3 regions of the Marinobacter flavimaris genome follow, and region 3 is predicted to be linked to each of the others. Evidence: predicted binding sites of a transcription regulator. Region 3 holds the regulator's gene; each other region holds the start of a gene.
What was found. The regulator FliA, encoded in region 3, starts transcription of late flagellar genes. The targets are predictions, from matches to a motif close to CTAAAGTTTNNNNNNNNNNNGCCGNTAA.
Positions count from the first base shown of each region.

Region 1: ACGK9W_RS06000 (methyl-accepting chemotaxis protein) is a predicted target of FliA. The motif match lies at 3,028-3,055, and genes of this name have one in related genera.
Region 2: ACGK9W_RS12895 (methyl-accepting chemotaxis protein) is a predicted target of FliA. The motif match lies at 5,603-5,630, and genes of this name have one in related genera.

Region 1 is NZ_CP171359.1:1,293,484-1,303,274, reverse strand. Features, by position in the region: gene ACGK9W_RS06010 (protein kinase domain-containing protein) at 1-1,717, shown strand, start outside; gene ACGK9W_RS06005 (ABC transporter substrate-binding protein) at 2,006-2,971, shown strand; gene ACGK9W_RS06000 (methyl-accepting chemotaxis protein) at 3,228-5,093, shown strand; gene ACGK9W_RS05995 (peptidoglycan-binding protein) at 5,210-6,088, shown strand; gene ACGK9W_RS05990 (IS1182 family transposase) at 6,377-7,702, shown strand; gene ACGK9W_RS05985 (hypothetical protein) at 8,165-8,317, opposite strand; gene ACGK9W_RS05980 (YdcH family protein) at 8,489-8,740, opposite strand; gene ACGK9W_RS05975 (beta-ketoacyl-ACP synthase III) at 8,908-9,791, shown strand, end outside.
Region 2 is NZ_CP171359.1:2,723,236-2,733,026, reverse strand. Features, by position in the region: gene ACGK9W_RS12905 (methyl-accepting chemotaxis protein) at 1-342, opposite strand, end outside; gene ACGK9W_RS12900 (EAL domain-containing protein) at 669-3,800, shown strand; gene ACGK9W_RS12895 (methyl-accepting chemotaxis protein) at 3,819-5,372, opposite strand; gene ACGK9W_RS12890 (peptidase U32 family protein) at 5,731-6,726, shown strand; gene ACGK9W_RS12885 (U32 family peptidase) at 6,740-7,633, shown strand; gene ACGK9W_RS12880 (DUF488 domain-containing protein) at 7,743-8,105, shown strand; gene ACGK9W_RS12875 (carboxymuconolactone decarboxylase family protein) at 8,183-8,509, opposite strand; gene ACGK9W_RS12870 (bifunctional diguanylate cyclase/phosphodiesterase) at 9,295-9,791, shown strand, end outside.
Region 3 is NZ_CP171359.1:1,957,108-1,966,898, reverse strand. Features, by position in the region: gene flhF (flagellar biosynthesis protein FlhF) at 8-1,315, shown strand; gene ACGK9W_RS09105 (MinD/ParA family protein) at 1,384-2,196, shown strand; gene ACGK9W_RS09100 (RNA polymerase sigma factor FliA) at 2,228-2,971, shown strand; gene cheY (chemotaxis response regulator CheY) at 3,134-3,517, shown strand; gene ACGK9W_RS09090 (protein phosphatase CheZ) at 3,538-4,323, shown strand; gene ACGK9W_RS09085 (chemotaxis protein CheA) at 4,340-6,490, shown strand; gene cheB (chemotaxis response regulator protein-glutamate methylesterase) at 6,556-7,719, shown strand; gene ACGK9W_RS09075 (flagellar motor protein) at 7,719-8,459, shown strand; gene motD (flagellar motor protein MotD) at 8,478-9,260, shown strand; gene ACGK9W_RS09065 (ParA family protein) at 9,455-9,791, shown strand, end outside.

The DNA.
Region 1 (9,791 bases), 660 kb from region 3:
CCAACTCGGCTACCAGAACATAGAGCTGATTGGCAAGGGTGCTTACGGCTTTGTATTCTCAGGCCGTCTGCCCGGCACCGCAGCCGGGGGCCCGGAACATGTTTTCAAATTCACCCGCATCAACCTGCCTCGGCATCTTCAGGACCGGCTTGAAGATGAAGCCTACATTCTGGAGCAGGTCCGCCATCCCAGGGTGCCACGGCTGATTTCCTACCAAAGAGCCAATAACCAGCCGATTCTGGTGATGGAGCGTGCTGCCGGATTAAATCTGGAAGAGGTTTCCCTGCGTGATGGTCGTCTGAAACCACGGCTCATCATGCGCATCGCGGACCAGCTGGCCGACACCCTGCGAAACCTTCGCCGTGAAAATGGACCGGCTGGCAGACCAATCGTTCATGGCGACATCAAACCTTCCAATCTGGTCTTCGACGCCAGCACCGAAAACATTGCCCTGATTGACTGGGGCTCTTCCGTGTTTGCTCAGTTGGACGCCAACCAGCAATTCATCACCGCCAACGTGATGGAGCTGATGTCCGACAACCTCCAGCAAACAAACGCACGGCTCGGGGATGTGTATTTTATCGGCGAGGAACAGCTCAACGGCGGGCTGTCGTCTCCCCGTTTCGATGAACAGGGAGCAGCCGGCACGCTCTATGCCCTGGCGTCAGCCCAATCCTGCCGCTTTGGCCATCGGGCCATCCCGGCCACCTCACTGGGCCTGCCCATGGAATTCGCGCGCATGCTGGATGGCATGCTGTCACCGGATCCGGAAACTCGCCGTAAGGCCGGCGATTACTATCTGACAGAGATGCCGCGTATGGCCCGCACGGTGATGATCGATCTGCCGGAAACCCCGGTCGCGGCCCAGGTACCCGTGTGGGTGCGTGCCTCTGACCAGGAAATTGACACCGTGGTTTACAGCTCGCGTAAATCCTTTCTCAGGGAGGAAGGCGCACCGGAAACCCTCAACGACGTCAATGACGTACAGCTGGACCGCTACTACAAGAATTTCATGCAGGGCATGGGCGAAACCGAAAAGGCGTTTCTGGCAGCCGTGAGCCGGCTCGGGCGCTACCCGGTGGAAGGTGGACTGGCCGTGCGCTGGGAAACCGATGGCATCTACATCGACACTTCCCTGAATCTGCACGATCCTGCCTTGAAGTCGGCGTTTGTGCAGGCCGTCAACAATATGGTTTTCCTGGCCCAGGCCATTTACCGCAAGGGGATTTTCAAAAGCTGTCTGTTCAACGCCCGCAATACCTTGCACGTTGATCGCGATGAACCAACCCACCCCTTTGTTGTATCACCCGATATGAAATTGCACTACGAGGTAAGCCCCGCGCCTGAGGTTGAAGACGAAAGCCGGGTCCACTCTTACTTCGAGGACGGCCCGGACCCGGAGGAATTCCTGGTGTTACCCGACACCATTATTCACGCCCTCGAAGAACTCAACGCTATTCACCACACTGGCATGATCATCTTCGAAGCCCTGCCCCGCCATCTTAAAATCCACAGCCACTATCGGCTACTTGATCCGGACCGGGAACAGGAGTTCCGCCGATTGTTGGACGTAATCCTGTCATCGGTGGAGCAGATTACCGGCCTGGGCGTTTCCGGGTTCACGAAGATGCCCTACAAGGACACCCGCTTCTTCCCTCACATCGAACGCCTCCCTGAGCGGTATTACCCACGCAATCCAAGGACCGAGATCGCGTAAACCTCGGCCCAGACTCGCTTTTCCATGTCCGATTTTTCGGACGCAATTGTCCGGCAAATCAAACACATTCAGCCCAGCACGCCGCCAACTGTCCAGTACACCGGACACTTCACGCTAAAAACGGGAAAGCAAACCCTCCATATCATTAAAAAACTCTTATTTTCAGTGAGTTGGCTAACTGGCACGGTTTCTGTATTCAAGCCGGTCACAATTATAAAAACTGCCTGAAGAACAAATCGTTAAGTATTCGGTTTTTCAACCTTGCTCGGACAATAATAAGGAACAACTATGCGTTTACTCTTCCTGGCTCTTTTGCTGGTCAGTCCCCTGTGTTTTGGCAAAACCGTCGTCGTCATCCAGAGTTACCACCTCGAGTACAAATGGGACGCGGACTATATCGACGCGGTCCGGTCCGTGCTCGGGCAGGATCACGACCTTCACGTGTTCGAACTCGACACCAAGCGCCTGTCGAAACCGGAATGGCCACAGAAAGTGGCTGAAATCCAGAGCAAAATTGCAAACGTTAATCCCGACGTTGCCATTCTGGGTGATGACAACGCCTTTACGTTGATGGCTGACCACCTGGTCGCCCAAAAGATTCCCGTGGTCTTTCTTGGTGTGAATGGTGGCCCCGTTCAGCACCCTACCCTTGAACACCCGCTGGTCACTGGCATCCTCGAACGCCCGTTCTTCTCCGAGAGTATCCGTCACCTGAGAAAGATACTCCGGCAGAAAGAGCGTTTCCTGGTTCTGATGGATGACTCACCTACCATGCGTAATGCGGTGAACGAATACTTTGGTGACAAGCGCCAGGCCACGATCTACGGTTCCGAACTGGACATCGTTCTGACCAACGACAGGGACACCTGGTTGGACACGGTCGTAAATGCCCACGAACGTTATGATGCTGTTGTGTTGGGCACCCACCACACCATCCGTGACAAAGATGGCGAGTACGTCATACCCTACGATCTGCTGAAGGAAGCATTTTATCGGGCTCAGCTCCCACTGTTTTCATTCTGGGATATCTTTGTTGGCGAAGAACAAAGCATCGGCGGATTCACTATCTCGGCCAAACAAGAGGGGCTCACCGCAGCCAGGCTGGCCTCGTTGATCCTCAATGGCATGAGACCCGATCAGATACCGCAGCTTAAATCCCTAAGTGGGCATTACGTGTACAGTGCGAGCGGCCTTGAACACTGGAATCTTGATCTCTCCCCCATGATTGCGAGCCAGGCCAACTTTGTCGAGTAACCGGGGCGCCGCTCAACCAGAGACGGCTGCGCCCAAATGAAACACCGGCCTTAAGGCTTCAGGTTTCAGTAGCGCTGCCGATAATCACTAAAACAACTTACTGAAGGATGACGTTTTGGCTTCCTCTGTCCTCTCATCTATAGAGCGTAAATTGGGTGTCCCAGGGAAACTGTTGATTGCGCCGGTATTCATTCTTTTGCTCTTTGCCTCGGTAACTTTTTTCAGTGTTTATGAATTCCAGGAACTAGACCGTCGAATGAACACCGTCGCCAGGGACTTGGCACCGGACACCTCTATTGGGACCGAATCGGTCATCAGCGTCTATCGGATGCGCCTGCGTGTTTTCGACTATTTCACCACTGGCGATGAAGAAACCCTTGCCCACTTCGGCGAGCTAGAAGCCGAGTTCAATGAGGTGATGGCGAGAGCGCAGGAGAACATCCAGGACCCTGGTGCGGCCAAACTGGTGGATCGGATCAAGACCACCACCGATGAATACATCAAGGCATTCCGGAACGAGCTGGTTCCGGCCAAACGCCAGGTCCTGAAAATTATCAAGGATGAGCTGGACGTATACGGTCCAAATGCCACCAAGGCATTGCGGATGGCCCTTAACGGGGTTGCCAACAGGGAACCCGAAAGCGATTTGAGGGCCGGCCTCGAGCAACTGCTGAACGATGCCATGGTCATGCAATTGACCGCCCAACGCTACCTGACCAACGGCGATGAGGATTCCCGCAAGGCTCTCGGTTGGGCCATCGAAGACCTGACCGATGCACTGGAGCTGCTGCAACCTGAAAATGGCCCGGACTTTGTGCAGGTGTACATGCAAACCGTTGTCGAAGAGCTGGCAAACTATCAGGCTGCAGTTCAGAGAATGGTGGAACAGCAGAATATCGTCGTCAGCGTCAAGGCAGACCGACTCGATGTACTCGGGCCCGAAATCGCCCGCATGGCGCGCGAGTTGGAGGCCAGTATTTTCGCGTCTCTCGAGATGGAAGCGGATGAGGCAACGGCTGCCACTGATCTTGCACTCAAATTCACGCTCATCGCATTTGTGGCTTCTGCGGTTCTCGGATTGATCGTTGCGGTATTGATGAGTCGCTTGATGGGCTCAAGCGTGAAGCGTGCGAAAACAGAAATTCTGGGCTACCTCGACGACATCGCCAACAATAACGGCGACTTGTCCACCAGGCTGACCCCGGGTCGCCCAGACGAAATCGGTGACTTCATCGACGCAGTCAACACCTTCCTGCAAACGCTCGAGGAAACGATTTCCCGAATTGTGACGGCGTCTCGCCAACTGACAGGCGAGTCCGAATCACTCTCCGGCATCACAGAGCGTACAACCGCCAATTCGGAGCAACAGCGCGACCAGATCACGCAGGTGTCTGCCGCCATGCAGGAAATGGTGTCCACCTCCGAAGAGATCGCCTCGAACACCAGCGAAACTGACGAATCGGCCCGTAAGGCCTCATCGCTTGCGGATTCCGGACAGGAAACCGTTGGCTCAGCCATTCGGGCGGTTACCAACCTCGCCAATCAGGTTGAGAAAGGGTCTACCCGGATCCAACAACTGGAGAACGAATCGGCCGAAATCGGCAATGTGCTGGCTGTTATCCAGAGCATTGCTGAGCAAACGAACCTTCTGGCGCTAAATGCCGCCATTGAGGCGGCTCGAGCCGGTGACGCCGGGCGGGGATTTGCCGTGGTTGCCGATGAAGTTCGAGGACTGGCCAAGCGCGTTCAGGAATCGACCGTCGATATCGAGCGGATTGTGTCCCAGCTCCAGAGTGGCGCGGCCGGCGCAGTAGTGGACATGAGCAAGGCCAAGCAGATGGCCGAAGAGGCCAGCGAGGAGGCAAGCAAGTCGGGCGAAGCCTTGACGGATATTCTCGCGGCGGTCAACAGCATCGTTGAAATGACCACCCAGATTGCGAGTGCAACCGAGCAGCAGAGAGCGACCGCCGCGGAGATGACCCAGAACGTGGAAATAAGCAGTGGCGCAATTGAGGAACTGGCCGGAGACATTTCCCAGGTGAATCACTCAAGCCGCTCTCTGGCGAACATGGCTGATGAATTGAATACGCTCGTGCGACGCTTCAGGGCCAGTGAATCCTGAACAGACAATGGTTGCAGATGTTAACCAATTCACGAGAGCGCAGATGATTACCTGATACCTTTGGGTTTCAAGTTACACAATGTAACCGGAAACGGACTGCCCGGAGGTATCCCGCCATGACGCGCTCTCAATCACCCAAGAGGCAAGGCGTTCGCGGCCCTGTCATTGCCATGCTGACAGCGGCTGCCTGCCTCGGCACTGCCCAAGCCGCCGAACCCGAAAAAGTCATTTTCGCCGCCGAAAATGCTCTTTACGGTGCCGGTCATGACATCGGACGCGCGGATGGCTGGATTGATGAGCAACTCCGAGCTGCCATACGCGCCTATCAAGCTCAAAATGGGCTCCAAACCAACGGCAACCTGGATACGGCAACACTGAAAGCGCTCGGCGTGACCAAAACATCCAGCGCAACCATCACTGCAAATTCAGTCGGCAGTCGAAAGGCGTCATTGGCACAGCTCGGTTTGTCCCTCCCCGAGCCCGCGCCCAATACCCCGACCATTGCCAGGGCTGAACCAAAGCCTTCGCCAGAACCTACCCCGGCCCCCATTCAAAAATCTTCCGAACAGGGCGAGCCAACAACTTCGCTCGATGCCGAACCTGATGAAAACCAGATAGATACTGAGGGAACTTCGAAAAAACCTGAAGTGAAGGCACAAGAAAAAGTGGCGGAAGCAGCCCCGACAACACCCGAACCGGTAGCTTCAGAGCCCCCTGCTCCCATTTCAGCTCCAGCTCCCGTGCCGGAACCTGCGGTCGCCGAGGAAACTTCACCAGAAGCCACCAAAGAACCAGCCCCGGTGCTGGCCCAGCTCCCTTCAGAGCCCACCAGTGCGGGCCCTACCGAACCGAAAGCAACGGAAATGAAGAAAGCCCAGCCAGTCGAAGGAGAAAACACTGCATCGAAAAATTCCGCGGTTGCCGATAATTCTCAGAGCACCGGCGGCGGGTTTTTCAGCGTCTTGTTCGATTTCTTTTTTGGCTGGCTGGTCTGAGCGTCAACTCTGCAACCGGTCTTTAAAGACTTTCCAGTCAATCACGTTGCCGTCGGAATCGAAGTGGACGTATCCGCGGAAACTCGGGTCATCTTCCCAGGCCTTCACAAAGCCTACGGTTTCACCGGAGTCTGAGACGATCTCAAAGGCTTCGCTGCGGGCATTGGCAATGTCTTTATCAGGCTCTGTATCTGAACGCTTGAGGCTTACGGAGGAGTCTAGGAGTCTGCGCGGCAGAAGCTACATTCTGGCACAATAGATCAAAATTCTTCAGCAACAGGATGACTGATGGGAACCACTTTCCGCCCGTATTCGCCTGGCCAGGAACTGCTTCTTCCCCCGAGCCTGAACGAGTGGCTGCCTGAGGGGCATCTGGCCTATTTTGTCAGTGATGTCGTCGAGGAGCTGGATTTAAGCGCGTTTTATGCCCGCTACGAAGGCAACGGCCGACGCAACTCGCCCTTCGATCCACGAATGATGCTGAAGGTTCTGATCTACGCCTACGCCACCGGCGTTTTCTCTTCACGCAAGATCGCCCGGAAGCTGGAAGAAGACGTGGCCTTCCGGGTTCTGGCGGCAGGCAACTTCCCCAGGCATCGCACGATCTGTGATTTCCGCAAACACCATTTGGTTGCCTTCAAGGCCGTGTTTATTCAGGTGGTCCGGATTGCCCGGGAAGCGGAGCTGATCACGCTGGGAACACTGGCGATTGATGGCACCAAGGTTCGGGCTAATGCCAGCAAGCACAAGGCCATGAGCTATGGCCGCATGGGCGAGGAAGACGATCGTTTATCGAAAGAGATCGATGCACTTTGTCGTCAGGCGCGTCAGACAGACCAGTCGGAAGACCGACAGTTCGGCCCGGATAACCGGGGTGATGAACTGCCTGAAGAGCTTCAGTACCGGCAGGCGCGGCTGGACAAGATTCGTGCCGCCAAAGAGAAATTGGAAGCAGACCAGAAAGAGCGGGACAAGGCCCGGGGTCGGTCCCCGGACGATGATCGGCGCTCACCTCGCGGGGGCCCGAACTTCAAGCGGGATTATGGGGTTCCGGATGACAAGGATCAGAGCAATTTTACCGATCCGCAAAGCCGGATTATGAAAACGGCGGACGGGTTCCAGCAATGCTACAACGGCCAGTTGGCCGTGGATGGTGAATTCCAGCTGATTGTCGCCAACCACCTGGGCAATAATCCCAGTGACAATGGCTGTCTGATACCACTGCTGGATCAGGCAAAAGACACTCTGGAAACCTATCCGGATCAGTGTCTGGCTGACGCGGGTTACCGTAAAGAAGAAGATCTACAGACCCTGGAAGACAAAAGCATCGACGGCTATGTCTCGCTGCGCCGGGAGGGCAAGAAGAGTTCAGAGATAGACGCGAGCCGTTATCCGGCCAGCGCCCGGATGGCCGGGAAGCTGGCCACGGCAACCGGGCGATCGGTTTACGCTCAGCGCAAGCATCTGGTTGAGGCGGTCAACGGCTGGATCAAGCATGTTCTGGGCTTCCGACAGTTCAGTCTGCGGGGCCTTCACGCCGTGCAGGGTGAATGGGATCTGGTCTGTCTGTCGCTTAATCTCAGGCGGATGAGTTCACTGATGAGGCTGAAATAGAGGGTCCGAGGGATCCTTGGGCGTACTGAGTGATCGGACTACGATAACGCATTCGCTGATAACCGTCTTGACTGACTGAATAGAGAGAATCGAGACTCTATTCGGCTGGATATTGTGGATACGTTCTCGGGCCGAACTGTGATTCGACGCGGCGGGGTCACTTGCTCAAAATACTTCTGCCGCGCAGACCCCTAGGGGCAAGTTGCTTTGAAGGAATTCCTGGATCATCGTCGAGCTCTCCTTTCAGGGTGAACCGGTCTGGTTCTGGAGGTAGCGTAACTATAGGACGATCCGGTAGAAGAGAATACAGATTCAGATCAATTTTCTTAGATTTTTTCGAGATAAAAGGGCTTTAAGAACAATAGGATATTTCATTATTGTGACAGTCTGTAACCTTCTGGACTGATTATTTTTCAACCAGTTCAGAAGGTTACCGAGAGCAGAGTCGATCAGTCACGAGGATCAGAATTTCCAGAACGGAGTGCTCAGTTTCTGTTCAACCAGTTCAGGGGAAAATCCCACATCGTTCAGCAACCGACGATCCATAGTCATCACCAGATGGATAAAGTTGCGCTTCATCCGCCAGCCTTTGTAAAGCGAAGCAGCTCTTTTCATTTCATTACTCCTTGGTCAACCCCAGAATATTGGTCTCCGAAAACCGGGACCTTGTTTAATTAGGGTCCTATTCTAAGCTTGACGAGGAGCTTTCTGAATACTTGGAAACCCCTATAAACAGGGGCTCCAAGCATTATTGGGTGTCAGAATTGTGTACTTTTGATGGCAGTCTTATGACGCCTTGGCGTTTGAAAGTAACACTTGGTAAAGGTCATCTTTCAGCTGTGCGCGTTTCTGCTTCATGCGGTGGAGTTTGTCATCACCGATGGGAGAATCCCTCTTTTCCAGCCCTTCAATTTCGTGGTCGAGATGCGTGTACTCCTGAAGCTTTTCGTTGAACTTGAGATCATTGTTCTTGAGTTCCTGAATCAGTTCTCGGTACTGCGGGAATTCTACGTGAAGCTCATGGCTGGAAATGCCCATCGTATTCCTCTCCTCTTCTTTGCAGAGTGTTGATCAAAGCTGATCACCTTCAGCATAGACGAGCGTGCCAGTTTCTGGGCGTCTTTGACAAATCGCTAATTACGCACGACGTTGCATGGGTATAGCATGGTAGTACGTTATCCAGTTACGCCTCGGGACACTTGCGAATGACCTTTGCACGAATTACCGGCACCGGTTCCTACCTGCCTGAAAACATCGTTACCAACAAAGACCTCGAGAAAATGGTCGACACCACCGACCAGTGGATTCGCGAGCGCACGGGAATCGAAAGACGTCACATTGCCGTCGAAGGCCAGACCACAGTGGATCTTGCTGAGCAGGCTGCAAGGAATGCCATTGATGCCGCGGGCATCAATGCACAGGACATCGATCTGATCGTGTTTGCCACCTCCACCCCGGACAAGATTTTTCCGAGTTCCGCATGCATCCTGCAGGCGCGTCTTGGCATCCATGGCTGCCCCGCGTTCGACATACAGGCGGTATGCAGCGGATTTGTATACGCCCTCGCAACAGCAGAAAAATTCATCAAAACCGGAAGCAGCAAGAAGGCCCTGGTTATCGGCGCCGAGGTGTTCTCCCGCATCATTAACTGGGAAGACCGTGGTACGTGTGTCTTGTTCGGCGATGGCGCCGGCGCGGTGATCCTGGAGGCCGACGAAGAAACCGGCATCCTTTCCACCCATATCCATGCCGATGGCCAGTATGCCGATTTGCTGCACGTTCCCTGCGGTATTGCCGATGGCTACGACCAGGTCAAGGCCGGGCGAGCGTTTGTGGAAATGAAAGGCAACGAAGTGTTCAAGGTGGCGGTCAACACCTTGGGCAAGATCGTTGACGAAACCCTGGCAGCCAACCAGATGCAGAAATCCGAGATCGACTGGCTGGTTCCGCACCAGGCCAACCTGAGAATCATCTCGGCCACGGCAAAGAAACTGAACATGTCCATGGATCAGGTTGTCGTGACGGTGAATGAGCACGGCAACACGTCCGCTGCATCTATCCCCCTCGCCCTTGATGTGGCTGTGCGAGA
Region 2 (9,791 bases), 770 kb from region 3:
GGTTTCAGCGGTGAGCGCCTGGATCTCTCGACGATAGGTTGCAATCCTCGCATCCGTTTCCCGCCGTTGTTCGGCCAGTGCATTTTCGACGCGCTTGCCCGCCTCTTGGTTGGTGTCGCTGGCAAGCAGCACGGCTGATCGGCCCCGCTCCTTCTGGAGTGACTCTGTCAGCGGGTCACCTGTCTTTGCCAGGTCAACCATGGCACCGAGTTTTTGCATATCGCTGAGCTTGCCGTAGTTCGATGTAATGCTGTCGACGGCGAAAAAGACGATCACCAACAGGGCCGGCACTACCAGAGTAGTCAGCTTGCCCCGCATGGAGAGGTTGTTGATGATGTGCATTGTCTTGCCTCTGTTGAGTAGAAACTGCACGTATTATCAGCGAACGACAGAGCGGTCTCTATTCACGATAAGGGGTAACGAGGAGGTAGATGTTCGTGTGTAAGATCCTGTAAGAACTTGTTAGTCAGCTGTTTTTGCGTTGGTTTTCTGCGGAGTCTTGAGGGAACATGGAGTATCACCTCTTGGGTATTCAGCCTGTTACCCGCCGCACAGTGATTTGAGTCAAAACCTCTCTTTTTTTCGTCCGTTATTTTCGAGGCTGCTACAAGTATGCGGGCAGGTGCTAGTCTTTTATTCAATTGATTCAATTCGGGAAGCTCTTTGCTATGAAACAGCGGCCATTGGCCAGATACCTTTCACGTCTCATCTGGCTGGGCGTCACCCCCCTGATTCTGGTTGCCGCCGGGATAGCTGCGCATACGGTAATGGGGCACCAAGAGGACATGAGAGAGCGGGCAGTTTTCCTGGTAAATGATGCCGTCGCAGATGTCGACAACTATCTGGATGCCAGGATAAGGGCTTTGGGAATACTGGCAGACTCTGAATTTGTCGATACCCCCTCTCAGTGGAATCAGCTTTACAGGCTTGCCCGAGATTTTCACAATAATTTTGGAAGCCCGGTTCTGTTTGCGGATGTGGGTGAACCAATGAAGATGCTGTTTAACACCCGATCCCCCTTTGGAACGTCATTGCCTCCGGTGCCAAAACCGGCTGGTCATGCGGCAGCCCCCAGAGCGCTGGAAACTCGGGCGCCGGCAGTCGGCGATACCTTTACCGGTCCCATCACTGGAACCAGATTGGTTGCTATTGCGGTTCCCGTTCTAAGGAACGATGCGGTTCAGCATCTTCTGATAAGCCCGATGGATGTCTCCGAGTTCCAGATTCGCATCGCAGAATTGGAATTACCCGGCGGTTGGTCTTTAAGCCTGATTGATGGCACAGGCGAAGTTATTGCGAAAAACTCACCAAACAGTGTTCAGTCCGGGTCGGAGGATGGTGCATGGGTGAGCACCAGTGAGCCGATCGGGCTTGCTCCCTGGACGATCAGGATTGATATCCCGGAGTCTGCATACAGCGCACTGTTTTGGAGAGAGGTCCTGGCTCTGCTGTTGATCATCGGGTTAGCGATTGTGCTGGGAGCTGTGCTGGGCTCGGCTGCGGGAAGGCCGATCATTCGTCAATTGCAGTCGCTCGCCATTTCCAATCCAGACAGCGTTCTATCCCCCATCCAGGAAATTTCACAGGTCCAGGAGCGACTGAAGCAGGACTTCCGGCAAATCCGGGACAGTGAACAGCGACATCGGGAGTTATTCGAGGCCAATCCTCATCCCATGTGGGTTTATGATCTCGAAACCTTGAACTTTCTGGAGGTTAATGAAGCGGCGATTTACCAGTATGGGTACAGCCGTGAAGAATTTATGGGGATGACTATCAAGGATATTCGTCCGTCCGAAGACGTTGTTAGGCTTCTCGATAACGTGACAAAAGTAACAGAGGGCCTTAATGATACCGGTAGTGTCTGGCGCCACAGGACCAAGGGAGGGAGGTTGCTGGATGTTGAGATTATGTCCCACTTTCTGCTCTTCCAGGGCCGTCGGGCCGAGTTGGTGTTGGCTCATGACGTAACGGAGCAGAAGCGCGCGAAACGATTACTCAAGGACAATGCCAGGCAGCAGTTGCTGGTTGCCAGGCTCGGTCAGCTGGCGCTATCCGTTGACGGTGTCGATAAGGTTATCGAAAGCGCGTCCGAAGCTACTGCCGAAGGTTTGGGTACTACGTTCAGCAGGATTGCGTTGTTTGATCCTCAAAGGTCTGCCTTTGTCATGACCGCCGGCCTGGGTTGGGGCGCCGGGTGGGTAGGCCGAGAACTGGTCGACCAGGCTGAGGTTGCCCGTGCGCTGGCTGTGGTTCGAACTTCTGAACCTCTGACAGCTGACGATGTAATGAACGACGTCCGTTTCGCTGAGTCGGACCTGATAAAAAGCCACCACATTGCCAGTGGCGTGGACATTCTGATTGGTCAAACAGATAAGCCGTTGGGGGTTCTGGGCGCATACAGCGACTCGCCGAGGAGTTTTTCGGAGCAGGATGTCAGGTTTCTGCAGGGTATCGCCAATACACTTGCTGCGGTTATCGAACGTCATCAGTCTCATGAGCAGCTCAACTACATGGCCGTTCATGATGCCGTTACGGATCTTCCGAATCGGTTGTTAATGACGGATCGCCTTGATGTCGCCCTCCATCATGCAGAGCGCTCGAGCTTGAAGGTGGCGCTGCTTCTTGTCGATCTCGACCGCTTCAAGAACGTGAATGATGTTTTCGGCCATACTCTCGGTGACCGCTTGCTGCACGAAGTCGGGCAGAGGCTCTCTCATTGCGTACGAGCTGATGACACCGTGAGCAGGCAAAGTGGGGATGAGTTTATTGTTGTTCTTCCTGAAATAGAGGAAGAGCAGGACGCGGCACGTATTGCTGAGAAAATCATTCGGGCTGTTTCACGCCCTTTTACCATTGATGGTCAGGAGATTATTCTGGGCGTCAGTGTCGGGGTTGTCTGTTTTCCGGACAATGGTGAGGACTCCGAGACTCTGCTCAGGAATGCGGATGCTGCAATGCATGTGGCTCAGGGATTGGGGCGGAATCGGTATCAGTTTTATTCACCCGCAATGAATGAGCGTGCTCTGGAATTGATCGGGCTGGAGGGAGACCTTCGGTTCGCTCTGGAGAAAGACGAGCTTTTTCTCGTGTACCAACCTCAGATCAGTCTGGAAAGTGGCAAGATAGTAGGCCTCGAAGCACTTGTTCGCTGGCGCCATCCAGCCCGAGGGCTCATCTCGCCGGCCCAGTTTATTCCCATTGCAGAGGAGAGCGGACTAATCGTCGATATCGGCGCCTGGGTTCTTCAGGCTGCCTGTCGACAGCATGTGAGCTGGGTAGATGCTGGGCTGATATCCGGCACGATTGCGGTGAACGTGTCGGCTCACCAGTTCCGTCAGCCTGATTTCATAGATACGATTGAAGAAACGCTCACCCGTTGTGGGCTGCCTCCCGAATATCTGGAACTCGAGTTAACCGAGAGTGTGGTAATGCACGGTATCGAGGATGCTCTTAGGAAGCTGGAAGAGCTGGATCAGATCGGCATCAAGTTGGCCATTGATGATTTTGGCACGGGCTATTCCAGCCTGAGTTATCTCAAACAGTTTCCCTTGTTCCGTTTAAAAATAGATCAATCTTTCACGCGGGTATTACCAGAGGACCGGCAAGGTGGAGCCATTGCGAAAGCTATCATCCAGATGGGCCATACGCTTGGTCTCGAGGTGATCGCTGAAGGAATAGAAACATTTAAGCAAGAGCAATTTCTGAAAGCCCTTTCCTGCGACTCCGGTCAGGGCTATTTGTTCGCCAAACCGCTCAGCGCAGAGGAGTGTGGCGAGTTCTTGAAAGGTCGAACGAAGTGATCCAGCCCGTCTGCGTGCTCACTTGAAGCGCACAACAAGTTCGTGCAGATCTGCTGCGATCTGCCCAAGCGCCTTGACGCTATCGGTTGATTCCTGACCTTTCAAAAGGTTTTGCTGGGCGAGGCCGGAGATGTTCTCTACCTGGGCGTTGATCTGGTCTGATACCTGCGCTTGTTCCTCCACTGCAGCAGCCATCTGCAATGCCATGTCAGCAATTTCGCTGACCGCGTCGCCAATATTGGCAAGAGTCTTTTCTGTATCGAGCATCTTTTTAAGGCCAACGTCGGCAGCCTCTGCGCCTGCAGTTGCAACGGATACAGACCTTTCCGAACGAGTGAGAAGGCTGTCGACGATGCTGTGGATTTCCTGAGTCGACTCCTGCGTCCTTCGGGCAAGGTTTCTGACCTCGTCGGCCACTACGGCGAAGCCACGGCCATGTTCGCCGGCACGGGCCGCTTCAATAGCCGCGTTCAGAGCAAGCAAGTTGGTTTGATCGGCAATCTGTTCAATGAGGCCGGCTGCAGAAGCAATCTTATGACTCTGGTCAGCCAGCTCGGATACCGACATTCGTATGCCATCAACCGTCTCCTTGAGTTGCTCAATGGCGGTGCGTGTGGCTTCAACAACAGCGCGTCCTTTCACCGCCTGGTTGCGGGATTCTTCAGCACGGTTCGCTGTCGTTTGCACATTCGAGGAAACCTCCGCAATGGTTGTCGACATTTCATGAACCGCGGCAGCAACCTGCTCAGTCTCCGCTTGTTGTCGGTTCAGCGATTCCTGTGTCTCCTGCGCGATCTCCATGCCGGCCATTGAGCGTGAACTGACCTGTGCAGCCGAGTCTTCAATTCGTGTTAGCACGGTATCAAGGTGAGCCTTTTGGGCCAGAACCGCTACTTTAATCCGGCCCTTATCCGGACGATCATCCGTGTAGCTCTTGGCGGCCAACGTATCGGTGAAACTGGCGCCAAGCAGTTCCCGAAGCTCTGTCTGTAAACGGTTCTCTGACATCTGCTTCCAGAGAGCACTCCCGAACACGGCCACAATCAAAAATCCCAGGGCGCCGGTCGAATAACCGATTGCAGCTGCACCAATAGCAATTGCAGCAGTAATCGCAGCAGCGACATAGGTGATGGGCAGACGATCCACAATCGTGACCAGCTTTTGGCCTCGGCGGATTCGAGCGTACAGTTCAGCGGCACGGTCAACATCTTTTCTCTCGGGACATGAGCGAACGGACTCATAACCAATCACCTCGCCACCCTCTGTAATAGGGGTTACGTAAGCGCTTACCCAGTAAAAATCCCCGTTCTTGCAACGATTCTTTACAAGCCCCATCCAGGGGCGCCCGGCTTTGAGGTGAGACCACATGTTTTCGTATGCTTCAGGCGGCATATCTGGGTGCCGCACGATATTGTGTGGCTGACCAATCAGCTCCTCTCGACTGAACCCGCTAACCTCTACAAATGCGCTATTGCAGTGTTTGATCTTCCCTTTTAGATCGGTGGAGGAAATAAGCTTTTGGTTTTTTGGAAAGTGTTTTTCGTTTTGGGTAATTGGGAGATTTTTGCGCATACAAGGAAAATCCTCGAGATGGGCGGAGTGGTGTGGTTGGGAGTAGCCTGTTTTCCGCGCATCCGCGCATCCGCGCATCCGCGCATCCGCGCATAGATAGACCTTTATCAGGACTAAATCTATGTGCAATTGGTAACTAAGTTTAAAAAGATGTAAAAATAATAAGTTTTAAAAGAATTTTATTGGTATATAAAAGCCATCGATAACAGTAAATTAGGTAATAAAATAGTTTGACGGCAGAAAACCAGCAAAATAAATAAAAAAAATGGTTGGATGGATCTTGGTGATGTCATAAGTCAAGGCAATTGACTGACTCTGACATTAGGGTTTTGTCTGCACTAAAGAAGCGGAGAAGCCAATGGAACTCGTGTGCCCGGCCGGCAGCCTCCCGGCCCTGAAAACCGCCGTTGATAACGGCGCCAACGCCGTGTATTTCGGCTTTAAAGATAGTACCAACGCTCGTCAGTTTGCCGGCCTGAACTTCAACGACAAGCGTGCTGCCGAAGGCATTGAATACGCCCATCTCCGGGGCGCGAGAGTTTTCTGTGCCATCAATACCTACCCGCAGCCGGATGGCTGGGAGCAATGGAAGGGGGCGGTGGACCGCGCCGCAAGTCTCGGCGTGGACGCCATTATCCTGGCCGACATGGGCCTGCTGGATTATGCCGCCAACCGATATCCGCAAATCCCCCGGCATCTATCGGTTCAAGGATCTGCCACCAGCCACGAAGCGCTCTCCTTCTACAAGGATAACTTCGATATCCGCCGGGCCGTGCTGCCCCGGGTTCTGTCGCTGGACCAGGTTCGTGGTGTGGCAAAACACAGCCCGGTGGAACTGGAAGTGTTTGCCTTCGGTAGTCTGTGCATCATGGCCGAGGGCCGCTGCTACCTGTCTTCCTATCTGACCGATGAGTCCCCCAATACCCGTGGCGCCTGCTCTCCCGCCAAGGCGGTCCGCTGGCAGGAGACTCCGAACGGGCTTGAATCCCGCCTCAACAATGTCCTGATTGACCGTTATGGCCAGGGCGAATCCGCCGGCTACCCGACTCTGTGCAAAGGCCGCTTTGAGGTTGAGGGTCATGTTTATCACGCCATTGAGGAGCCGGTGAGCCTGAACACCCTGGACCTGTTGCCAGAACTTCAGGCACTGGGTATCAGTGCCGTGAAGATTGAAGGTCGTCAGCGTAGCCCGGCCTACATCGCAGACGTAGCCAGAACCTGGCGCCATGCCCTGGACAATCTTGAGGCCGGCACCGACGGCTTTACTGTTGAGCCTCAGTGGCAGCAGACGCTGGCGGGGCTTTCCGAGGGCGGCCTGACCACACTGGGCGCCTACCATCGCAAATGGAAATAAGGTTTCACCATCCATGCTGAAGTTATCCTTGGGGCCGATCCTGTGGTTCTGGTCCAGGCAGACCGTTTTCGATTTCTATGTCAATGCCGCCGAGTGGCCGGTGGATACCATCTATCTGGGCGAAGTGGTGTGTTCCCGCCGGCGGGAACTGAAACCGGATGACTGGCTGGATCTGGCCCGTGATCTGAAAGCCTGTGGCAAGAATGTGGTGCTCTCCACGCTCACGCTGATTGAGTCGGAGGCCGATTTGCGTCGCCTGCGCCGGTTCTGTGAGCAGAATGAATTCCTGGTAGAGGCCAACGATCAGAGCGCCCTGCAGGTGGCCATCCGGAACAGGATTCCGTTTGTCACCGGCCCGTCCATGAACATCTACAATACCGCTACCCTGAAAATCCTGGCAAAGCAGGGCTTGCAGGGCTGGAATCTGCCAGTGGAGCTGGGCAAGGAAACCCTCGAGCAACTCATCAAGGAGCTGAAAGGCGAGGAACTGGATTTGCCCGCTGAGGTGTTTTCCTGGGGCTTCCTGCCCCTGGCCTGGTCCTCCCGTTGCTTTACCGCCCGCCATTACAACCTGCCCAAAGACAACTGCGAGTTCCGCTGCCTGCAGCACCCGGACGGCATGGAGTTGCGCTCCCGGGAAAGCCAGGAGCTGTTCCGCATCAACGGCATTTCCACCTTGTCTGGCTCCCGTTACGACCTGATGCGGGAGTTGCCGGATATGGAGCGTATGGGGGTAAGCACCGTGCGCCTGAGCCCGGAACATCAGGGCATGGAGGAGGTGGTCAGACGCTTTGATCAGGTCCGCCGGGGAGAAGTACCAGCCTCCGACCCGCTGCAACTGGTGGAGGCACCGCCGTGCAACGGGTACTGGTATGGCAAGCCGGGGATGGACCTGATCCCGACTTGATATAGATAAACCGCCCCTGCGACTTTTGCTGGTTTTTGTTAGCGTCGTTTGCTGAGATTGCTCTATATCCCGAGTTTTATTCTCTGGAAAATCCGGGAGGAATGCGCTTATGGATATCCGACTGAAACGCGCTTATGCAGAACCCTCAACCTCAGATGGCCCACGGCTGCTTGTTGACCGTATCTGGCCTCGGGGAGTGGCCAAAGAAGATGCGGATATAGCTCACTGGCTGAAGGGTCTGGCGCCGTCAACTGAACTGCGCAAGTGGTTCGGTCACGATCCCGAAAAATGGCCGGAGTTTCGGGAGCGGTACCTTGAAGAGCTGACATCAGGTGATGCCAGCGAGGATCTTGAGGCACTTAAGAAGCTGCTTGAGCAACATGACCGCATAACGCTCGTGTTTGCTGCGAAGGATACCGAGCACAACAATGCTGTGGCGCTCCGGGATTATATTTTGAATGACCAACTCTGAATCATTGGAGAATGGCGGCCCGTTGGGCCGTCCAGATTGCTGAAAACGCTCGCACCTTCTTGGTCTGTCGGCGAACCTTATTCCTGGCTGAGCGCTTCCTGAGCCCACTGCCAAGCGGCAACCGTCGCCGGAAAGCCTATCGAATTCATGCCCAGCACCAGCGCGTGCTCGATTTCCTCACGTGTGAGGCCCAGTTCCAGACTACGACGAATGTGGGACTTCAACGCGGATTCGCGACCCGCACCAACGCAAACGCCGAGCTTTACCAAAGCGCGCATTTTTTCATCCAGAGGGCCAGCATCGGCGAGGGCTTTACCAAGCTGTTTATGCGCTTGTTGCAGCTCTGGAAACCGTTCGCTGAAGGCAACGAAAGTTTTGGGGAGTTCGCTGTCGTGTTTATTCATTTGATTGCCTCGTTTGCGGGTTCCGCCAAGCCTCCGTGGTCGGTTTCACCGGTGAAGAGATTCTGATATTAAACGAAAACCTTACCTGACATTGCAGGATTATAGAATCGGTAAATGCATTCAGATAATGCAGCCTCTGCCGTATCCAGGCGTCAATAGCGTCAGTTTGCACATGCTAATCGACCAACTATTCGTGTTGGCGGCTTATTTGCAATTTTTCAGAGAAATTACCAGTGTTCAGCGAGATTAGGCTGCGGCTTCTACTCGGTCCCGCCCATTGGCTTTGGCCTTGAACAACGCCATATCCGCTCGCATTAAAGCTTGGCACGGCAGCTCATTGGGGGAAACTTCAGCAACCCCCAGACTAATCGTCTGATGGCCGACCAGGGGAAACGACATTTCCTTAATCCTTTTTCGCAAAGCATCTGCCAAAAGCAGAGCGCCCCAGAGGCTCACGCCAGCAGCATTGGCCCAGACAATGTTGAGATGTTGTATATCAAAAACCCAGAGTGGGGTTTGTAATCGGTCAGCCACCAAAGTGGGTGGTTGTAACGTCCTGTGGGAGTTTTGGGATAGGCTGTTCATCGGTTCAACGAGATTGAGTTCCAGAGTTTGCTGTTTAATTTTCGCCCACTATCAGCGTCGTTGCGATACCCATAACAGGTCCACCTAATCATGGGTAAGTGCAGACTTAACTGACTAGTCGCGCTGAACGATTCGGCAGGTTGTTGTCTGCGTCTTGCGCTATTCTGTGACTACCGGCTTTTCGATAGAGGTGATATCAGTTGGCGAAATCACAGTTTGACGGATCAACGACTTTCGAGATTTTTCCCTGGAACAGGAATTTTGAGACCGGGTTTGGGGATATTGATGATCAGCATAAAGCCCTGGTGGAGATTCTGAATCGACTAGCGTGGCATTTTGCCTCAGATGCTTCGGAAATGACGGCAGATCGGGTAATGGACGAACTGCTGTCTTATGCATCCTATCACTTCCAGTTTGAAGAGCAGATCTGGGATCGCGCCCTGGGCGATTCGGAAATGGCCAAGAATCACCACGACAACCACCAAATGTTTTTTGCGCGAATTCAGATGCTCAAGCAAGGGCCTGGATCCCACGAAGAAAAACTGACCGAGCTATTTGACTATCTTACCAAGTGGCTGGCTTTTCATATTCTTGAATCAGACCGACGTATGGCGCTTACCATTCGGGCGATGGATCAGGGGCTAACGGTCGGAGAGGCGAGCGAGAAGGTGGATTCCGAGTTGAGCGGTTCCATTTC
Region 3 (9,791 bases):
AGGCATCATGAAAGTAAAACGGTTTTTTGCTCAGACCATGGCAGAGGCGCTCAAGCAGGTCAGTGAACAGATGGGGCCGGACGCCGTGATCCTTTCCAATCGTCGGGTCGACGGCGGTGTCGAAATTGTGACGGCGCTGGACTATGACGAGAATATGGCGCGCCAGCGACTGGGCAACCAGGCAGAAGAAGCCACCAACGGGTCCCGCTTGGCCGAGATGCAGGCCGACCAGCACAGGCGTCTTGAGGACGAGCTGAGCCGGTCCCGGGACCGCATCCGTGAAGTACGGGAAAAGCGGGCATCGCAGGGCGCGAGCTACGCCGGTTCGTTCGCTGCCATTCAGGAAGAGGTGAGCGGTGGTTTTGGTGATATTGAACCTCTGCCACAGGCGCCGAGGGAAGCCTATTCCGATGAGCTGGCGCAGATGCGGGCCGAGATCAGCTCGCTCAGAGACATGATGCAGGGCCGTCGGCCGCAACCGGAGCCGGAGGTTTCTGCGACCACCGCCGTGCAGCAGAGGCTTGCCGAGCGCTTGCAGGAGTTCGGCCTCGGCAGTGATCTGGCGGGGTCAATTTCCCGTCGTCACAAGGCGGGGCGTCTGGAAGACGGTTGGAAGCAGTCCCTGAAAATACTGTGTACCGGGGTCCGGACCTCCCGCATGGAGTGGCTGGATGAGGGCGGCGCCTACGCGTTGGTGGGGCCGACAGGGTCCGGGAAAACCACCACCATCGGAAAACTCGCCGCTCGCTACGTGCTCAAGCATGGTTCCGATTCCGTGGCCCTGGTTACCACGGATCGCTATCGGGTGGCGGCGCACGAGCAGTTATTCGTGTTCGGTCGGATCCTGAATGTGCCGGTTCGGGTCGTGGATGAGAGCCACAGTCTGGACGATATTCTGGACGAGCTGTCAGACCGTCATCTGGTGCTGATTGATACCGCCGGACTGACCAGTGCGGACAAAGGCTATCAGGAACAGCTGGCCGAACTGGCTCGCAGCCATCACAATATCAAAACCCATCTGGTGGTCTCGGCAACCAGTCAGCCTCGCATCATGAAATCCGTGTGGCATTGCTATAAGATGGCAAATCTTGCGGGCTGTGTGATGACCAAAATCGACGAGGCCCTGACGCTGGGTGAGTCTCTCGGGTTTGTGATGGAAACCGGTCTGCCGGTAGCCTATTACACAGACGGCCAGAAGATTCCTGAAGACCTGCACCACGCAGAAGCCGTTCCGCTGGTGCGGTTGGCCGTGGATCGGCTGAAAACACTCCAGCAACAGCAAGCGGTCGCAGAGGGCCTGAAAGAGCACGCCTGAGACCGGACAGATTGACAGCAGGCGTCGGAGACAAAGCCGGCGAAACGTGGCGAGAGACCAAAAACAGTATGAGCAGAGCACATCCGGTACAGGTGATTGCAGTTTCCGGCGGAAAGGGTGGTGTCGGCAAGAGTAACGTGTCGGTGAACCTCGGAATTGCCCTGGCGCAGAAAGGCCGGAGAGTGGTGCTGCTCGACGCCGATCTGGGGCTGGCCAATATCGACGTCTTGCTGGGCATCACTGCCAATCGCAACCTCCAGGATGTTCTGGCCGGCGATTGTGATCTGAAGGACGTTCTGGTGAATGGACCCGGTGGCATCAAGATTGTCCCCGCCTCTTCCGGTACCCAACGAATGACCCAGCTCAGCCCCATGGAACATGCCGGGCTGATTAATGCGTTCAGCGAACTGGGTGATCAGATCGATGTCCTGATCGTTGATACCGCCGCCGGGATTTCCGAGTCAGTGGTCAGTTTTCTGAGAGCGTCTCAGGAGCTGCTGCTGGTTGTCTGCGACGAGCCGACCTCGATCACCGATGCCTATGCCCTGATCAAGCTGATGAACCGTGATTATGGAACCAACCGCTTCCGTATTCTTGCCAATCAGGTTCGGAATGAGCAGGAAGGCCGGCATCTGTTTGAAAAACTGACCCGGGTCACCGAGCGCTTCCTCGATGTGGCACTACAATACGTAGGAATAGTTCCCTACGATGAGGCCGTGAAGAAAGCGGTTCAGCGGCAGCGTGCGGTGCTGGACGCCTATCCCAGGGCGAAAGCTTCACTGGCCATCAAGGCGCTGGCGGACAAGGTAGATAGCTGGCCGTTGCCGTCCTCGCCCCGTGGGCATCTGGAATTTTTTGTGGAGCGGCTCGTCGAAGTCTGAATCGGATCCAGTCAAACAAAAAACCGGATACATGACATTGGCGAAAAACCTCGGAATCTATAACCAGTCAAGTGCGCAGAAGCCGGCTCAGCTCATTGAGCAGCACGCGCCGCTGGTCAAGAAAATTGCCCTTCACCTGATGGCTCGCCTGCCGGCGTCCGTCCAGCTTGAAGACCTGATGCAGGCCGGCATGATCGGTCTGCTCGAGGCCGCCCAGCGTTACAGTTCTACCAAAGGTGCTACCTTCGAGACTTACGCCGGTATCCGTATTCGCGGCGCCATGGTGGACGAAATCCGCAAGGGTGACTGGGTGCCACGTTCTGTTCATCGCAACGCCCGTCGCATTTCCCAGGCCATCAAGGCCGTTGAAGATAGACTTGGCCGCGAAGCCCACGACCAGGAAGTGGCCGAAGAGCTGGGTATGGGGCTACCCGAATACCACTCCTACCTTTCCGATTCCAACAGCGGTCGACTTTTTAGCCTCGACGAGCTCAATGAATCCGGAGAGCTGCCGATAGAACAGACAGAGACGCAGGATAATCCCCTTGAGGGGTTGTCCTCCGATGCCTTCCGGCGGAGCCTCGCTGAGGCGATTGAAGACCTGCCGGAGCGGGAAAAGCTGGTGTTGAGCCTTTACTACCAGGAAGAACTGAACCTCAAGGAGATTGGCGCGGTGCTCGGCGTCAGTGAGAGCAGGGTAAGCCAGATTCACAGCCAGGCAGCCCTGCGCCTTCGGGGACGGCTCTCGGATTGGCGTCAGGAATCGGACAACTGACCGCGTTCAGTCTGTGTCGCCAACGAGGTAGTCTGTAGTTTTTGGTAACCGATGCTTTACAACCGAAGCAAAGGTCCGACAATAAGCGGTTAAAACAGCGGCCTGCTAGACTTTGAACGCAAAGGTCAAACGAATTCCGGGTGTTACTAACTGGAGGTCCCATTGGACAAAAACATGAAAATCCTCATTGTGGACGACTTCTCCACAATGCGACGGATCATCAAGAACCTGCTGCGTGATCTTGGCTTCACCAACACCGATGAAGCTGACGACGGCAACACGGCACTGCCAATGCTCAAAAGCGGCAAATACGATTTTCTGGTGACCGACTGGAACATGCCTGGCATGTCAGGCTTCGACCTGCTCAAGGCCGTTCGGGCGGACGAGAATCTGAAAACCCTGCCGGTATTGATGGTAACTGCTGAGGCCAAGCGCGACCAGATCGTTGCCGCTGCCCAGGCAGGCGTAAACGGGTATGTGGTCAAGCCGTTCACCGCTGCCGTGCTCAAGGAAAAGATTGAGAAAATCTTTGAAAGAATCCAGTAACCAGAGGTCGGATGGCTCTCATGAGCGATAGCAAAAAGAACCATCGGGGCCTTGAACCGGAGGTGACGGAAAAGCTCCAGCGGCAGGCAGCGGAACTGGCCGAGAGTGTTGATGCGGGTGATTATGCCAAAGCCATGACCCTGATCAATGAACTCAGCGAAGTCAGGGATCAGAGTCTGTACCGTGAGGTAGGGCGGCTGACGCGGAGCCTGCACGAAGCAATCCGGAACTTCCAGATTGATCCCCGTAACGCCGAGCAACAGGAAGCACTGTCAAAGATGACAGATGCCTCTGATCGTCTCGAATACGTTGTGCAGATGACCGGTGAAGCAGCCAACCGGACCATGGACCTGGTTGAGGAAACCATGCCGGTGGCCAATGCCCTCAGAGACGAGGCCGCCGCGTTGCGTGATGAGTGGCAGCGCCTGCGTCGCCGGGAAATGCAGCCGGCTGAGTTTCGCGAGCTGTACGGCCGGATTGATCGCTTTTTTGTCAGCATGGCAACCGATGCCGACACCATGTACAGCAACCTGTCGGAAATCCTGCTGGCTCAGGATTATCAGGATCTGACAGGTCAGGTCATCCAGAAGGTCACCGCCCTTGTGAAAGAGGTTGAGGAGCAGATGCTCAGCCTGGTGGTGATGGCCAGTCATGTGGACCAGCTCACGGGCACGGTGCACCAGATTGAAGAAAAAGAAGAGTCTGCAGAGAAGGGCGTCGGGCCCCAGATCAAGGCCGATGAGCGTGAAGATGTAGTTTCGGGGCAGGACGACGTAGACGACCTGTTGTCCAGTCTCGGTTTCTGAATAATGAGGGTAACGCATGGCGTTTGATGCTGATGAAGAGATTTTGCAGGACTTCCTCGTAGAAGCCGGCGAGATCCTCGAAAAGCTGTCAGAGCAGTTGGTAGATCTTGAGCGACATCCTGACGACAGTGATCTGCTCAACGCCATCTTCCGTGGTTTCCATACCGTGAAAGGCGGAGCCGGCTTCCTTCAGCTTGAAGCGCTGGTGAACTGCTGCCATTCCGCGGAAAACGTTTTCGACATCTTGCGTAATCACAAGCGCAAGGTGGATTCCGAACTGATGGACGTGGTTCTAGAAGCACTCGACTACGTCAATGCCATGTTTGAGCAGGTCCGCAATCATGAGGAGCTGACACCGGCTCCGGACGAACTTATTGCCCGTCTGGATGCCCTGGCCCAGCCTGAAGGCGAGGGGGCACCGGCCGCTGCCGCTCAACCTGAGCAGGAAGAGAGCGAACCGGCAGAAGACGGTGGCGACATCACCGACGACGAGTTCGAACAGCTTCTGGACGCACTGCAGGACGAGAAATCAGCGGAGGTTTCCTCGGCTTCGAGCGCCGGATCGGCCGGCGGTGACCAGGAAAGTTCTGGAGACGACGAAATAACCGACGACGAATTCGAAGCGCTACTGGACCAACTGCACGGAAAAGGTCAGTTTGCCGGTGCGCCAGCTGGCGAGGAAGAGGCTTCTGGTAAAGAAGAAAAGCCGGCTGCCAAGGCCGGATCTGCTGGCGGCGACGACCTGATCACCGACGACGAATTCGAGAAACTGCTGGACGATCTTCACGGCAAGGGCGGAAGCCCGACCGCGGGCGGAGAGCCTTCAGCCTCGAAAGAGCCTGCAGCTCCAAAACAGCCCTCAGCGCCGAAACAGCCTGCATCTTCAAAAGAGCCGGCTTCACCGAAAGCAAACACGTCAAAGCCCGAAAAATCGAAGCCGGCCGAGAAGCCGGAAGCCAAAGGCGCTGCCGCACCGGCGATGCCTGCTCGCGAGAATGCTCCGGCCGCGGAAACGACGGTTCGTGTCGACACCAAGCGGCTCGATGACATCATGAATATGGTGGGTGAGCTGGTGCTGGTGCGTAACCGCTTGCAGCGTCTGGGTGCCGAAAGTGAAGACGAACACATGCACAAGGCGGTATCCAACCTGGATGTGGTTACGACTGATCTCCAGTCCGCCGTCATGCAGACCCGTATGCAGCCGATCAAAAAGGTGTTCGGCAGGTTCCCCCGCGTTGTGCGCGATCTCGCCAGAAACCTCAAGAAAGAGGTGAACCTGGTGATGCATGGCGAAGAAACCGATCTGGACAAGAACCTGGTTGAAGCGCTGTCTGATCCGCTGGTTCACCTGGTGCGGAATTCGGTGGACCACGGGATCGAGGCTCCGGAAGTCCGCGAGAAGGCCGGGAAGCCACGCCAAGGCACAGTTACCCTATCTGCCGAGCAGGAGGGGGACCATATCCTGCTGTTTATCGAGGATGACGGCGCGGGCATGGATCCGGAGGTCCTGCGCCGCAAAGCAGTCGAAAAGGGTATCTACGACCAGGACGCCGCGGACCGGCTGACCAATTCGGAGTGTTACAACCTTATTTTTGCCGCCGGATTCTCCACCAAGGAGCAGATTTCGGATGTGTCCGGTCGTGGCGTCGGCATGGATGTGGTGAAAACCAAGATTGGCCAGCTCAATGGCCAGTTGAGCATCGAATCCGAGCTGGGCAAGGGCTCTCGCATTGTCATCAAGGTTCCGCTGACGCTCGCCATCATGCCCACCCTGATGATCATGCTGGGCGATCAATCCTTTGCGTTGCCGCTGGTCAACGTGGTCGAGATTTTCCATCTGGACCTGACCAAGACCAACATCGTCGATGGGCGCGAGTGCATTGTGGTTCGGGATAAAGTCTTCCCGCTATTCCATATCAAGCGCTGGCTGGTTCGTGGCGGTGCTGGTCAGGAGGTGCCCGATAATGCCCATGTTGTCATTGTGGCTATGGGTACCAAGCAGGTCGGGTTCGTGGTCGACCAGCTGGTTGGTCAGGAAGAAGTGGTTATCAAGCCCCTCGGGCGAGCGCTCCAGGGTACGCCAGGCATGGCCGGTGCCACCATTACCGGCGATGGCCGGATTGCACTCATTATTGATGTGCCAAGCCTGTTGCAACATTACGGTTGAGCCGGGCCTTCCGGCGCTTTTTGCCAGAGAAGGCCGAAGAACGATGGATTGGGTAGGAGAAGTGGATGACAGTTTCTGTCCTGGTCGTTGACGATTCAGGGTTTTTTCGCAAACGGCTGACGGAAATCCTGACCAGCTCCGGCCAGATCAAAGTGGTAGGTGCTGCGACCAATGGTCGGGAAGGCGTTGAGCTGGCCGAGAAACTGCGTCCCGACGTGATTACCATGGATTATGAGATGCCCGTGATGGATGGCATCTCTGCCGTGCGCGAAATCATGCGCAAACATCCGATACCGGTGCTCATGTTCTCATCGCTCACCTATGAGGGCGCCCGGGTCACACTGGATGCGCTCGAGGCCGGCGCCGTTGATTTTCTGCCCAAGAATTTCGAAGAAATTGCCCGGGACAACAGTCAGCTTCAGAAAATCTTGATTGAGCGGATTCTGGATGTAGCCCGCAGTCGTCCCGGCAACCGTTCTCCTGCGCCTTCCCGCGCGGAACCTTCAGCTCCCGCCTCCCGGGCGCCGGAGCCTGCAGGGCGCCCGCGTCCGGAACCAGCACCGCGTCAGCGTCCTGATACCCGGGCTCCGGCAGCGTCGGCAGGTTCTCCGGGCGAAACCGAGGCCCCCAGGCGCCATGGCCGCCGTGGGCCGGCCAAGCATTACGCCGTTGTTGGCATTGGTACTTCAACCGGCGGCCCGGTTGCCCTGCAGCGGGTACTGACGGTGTTGCCGGCGACCTTCCCGGCACCGATTGTTCTGGTGCAGCATATGCCGGCGAGTTTTACTCCGGCCTTCGCCGAACGCCTTAACAAGCTCTGCCGGATTGAAGTCCGGCAGGCTGAGGATGGTGATGTGTTGCGGCCCGGCCTGGCTTTGCTGGCGCCCGGCGGCAAACAGATGATGGTCGAGAATCGGGGCGGACAGCCCAGGATCCGTATTCTGCCCGGAGACGAGCGGCTCAATTACAAACCCTGCGTGGACGTTACCTTCGGTTCTCTTGCCCGCAGCTTTCCGGGCAAGACGCTCGGCGTCATTCTTACCGGGATGGGCTCGGACGGCAAAGAAGGCTGTCGGATGATGAAGCAGAGCGGGTCGGATATATGGTCCCAGGATGAAAAATCGTCTGTGATCTACGGCATGCCGATGGCCGTTGCCAAGGCAGGGCTGACGGATGAGGTATTGTCCCTGGACGAGATCGGGCCACGCCTCGCTGAAGGTGTGTGCTGATGGATATCCTGAGCCTGCTCGGGGTCATACTGGCCTTTGCCGCAATTCTTGGCGGTAACCTGCTGGAAGGCGGAGCGGTTGGCTCACTGTTTAATGGGCCGGCGGCCATCATCGTCATCGGTGGCACTCTGGCCGCGACTATCCTGCAGACCTCGTGGCCCATGCTGAAGCGAGCCTTCACTCAGGTGCGCTGGGTCTTTTTTCCGCCGTTTATCAACCTTGAAGATGGCATCGGAAAAGTCATTGACTGGAGCGTCAAAGCCCGCAAGCAGGGCTTGCTGGGCCTTGAAGGTCTTGCCGAGCGCGAGCCGGAGCCCTTTGCCCGCAAGGGGTTGCAATTGCTGGTCGACGGTGCCGAAACCGAGACCATCAGGGGCATCATGGAAGTTGATCTGGAATCCCGTGAGCAGAGGGATCTGGAGTCGGCCAAGGTGTTCGAGGCCATGGGTGGTTACTCGCCAACCATCGGCATTATCGGGGCTGTCATGGGCCTGATCCAAGTGATGACCAACCTGGAGGATCCCCAATCCCTGGGTAGCGGGATCGCAACCGCCTTTGTAGCCACCATCTACGGTGTGGCGCTGGCCAACCTCCTGTTCTTCCCGGTCGCCAACAAGATGCGCGGTATCGTGCGGGAGCGCACCCGCTATGAGGACATGATGATCGATGGCCTGATTGCCATCGCCGAGGGTGAAAACCCGAAATCCATCGAATTGCGGCTGCGGGGCTTCCTGCAGTAAGCATGCGCAGGCCAACTTATGCGGCGCCGTAGGCAACCCCAGGATGATCTGCACAACAAGGAGCGGTGGCTGATTTCCTACGCGGATTTCATCACCCTGCTGTTCGCCTTTTTCGTCGTGATGTACTCGGTATCGTCCGTTAACGAAGGCAAATACAAAGTCCTTTCTGAAACCCTGACCGGCGTGTTCAATGCACCCCAGCGCTCCTTCCAGCCAATCGAGATTGGCGACCAGCCCCAGAGATCGCTGAATGCGCCTGCCGAGAACGTAATCCCGCCGGCCGTGACCGAAGCGCCCCGAAATCCGGAGATGGACGCGCAGGCGCGGACTGAAGCGCTGCGAGCCATGGCTGACCAGCTGTCCATGGAGTTTGATGAGCTGATCAACCAGGGCGTGGTGTCGCTTGAGACCAGCGACCAGTGGCTGGAGCTGAATCTGCCCAACAGTCTTTTGTTTGGCAGCGGCGATGCCGAGCCCCATTACGATGCGTTCGAGGTGGTCGAGAAAATCGCCACGGTTCTGAACAGCCGGGACAACGCTGTCAAAGTGGAAGGCTTCACCGATAATCAGCCGATCAGTACCTCCCGTTTTCCGTCAAACTGGGAATTGGCAGCCGCCCGGGCGGCTGCCATGGTCCGGATGCTGGTGATGGAGGGCATCGAGCCGGAACGTCTGGCGGCTGTCGGCTATGGCCAGTATCAGCCGGTTGCCCGGAATGACACTGAAGAAGGGCGCCGCAGAAACCGCCGGGTGGTATTGCTGATCTCCCGTGACGCCAGTATTCGCGGTGCCATGCGCTGACCCGATCGTCGGCAGATGCGTATAGAGCCATTGGCATGGTTCCTGTATTACTCCCCGTTAACAATAAGGCGCCGGCAACAGCTTGCCGGATTTTCCGAGGGCTGGTTCAAGTTGCCCGGGGAGTGGCCGATAAACGGGACTGTGGCAACGGTTAATTGCCGGCCACATCGATGTATTCTCTGGAGAATCAAAGCGTGCGAATCTGGGCAGTAGCCAATCAAAAAGGTGGTGTCGGTAAAACCACGAGTGTGGTCGCCCTGGGCGGCTTGCTTGCCGAACGCGGCAAGCGTGTTCTCGTTGTGGATCTGGACCCGCATGGCTCGCTCACCAGCTGGTTCGGGTACGATCCGGATACAATCGCGCACAGTGTTTTCGACCTGTTCCAGCACCAGGGCAAGGTTCCGGAAGGGCTACCCGCCCAACTGATTACGGAGACCAGCTGCAAGGGCCTGTCCCTTTTGCCGGCGAGTGCAGCCCTGGCTACCCTTGAGCGACGAATGATCGGCGTGGAAGGCATGGGGCTGATCATTT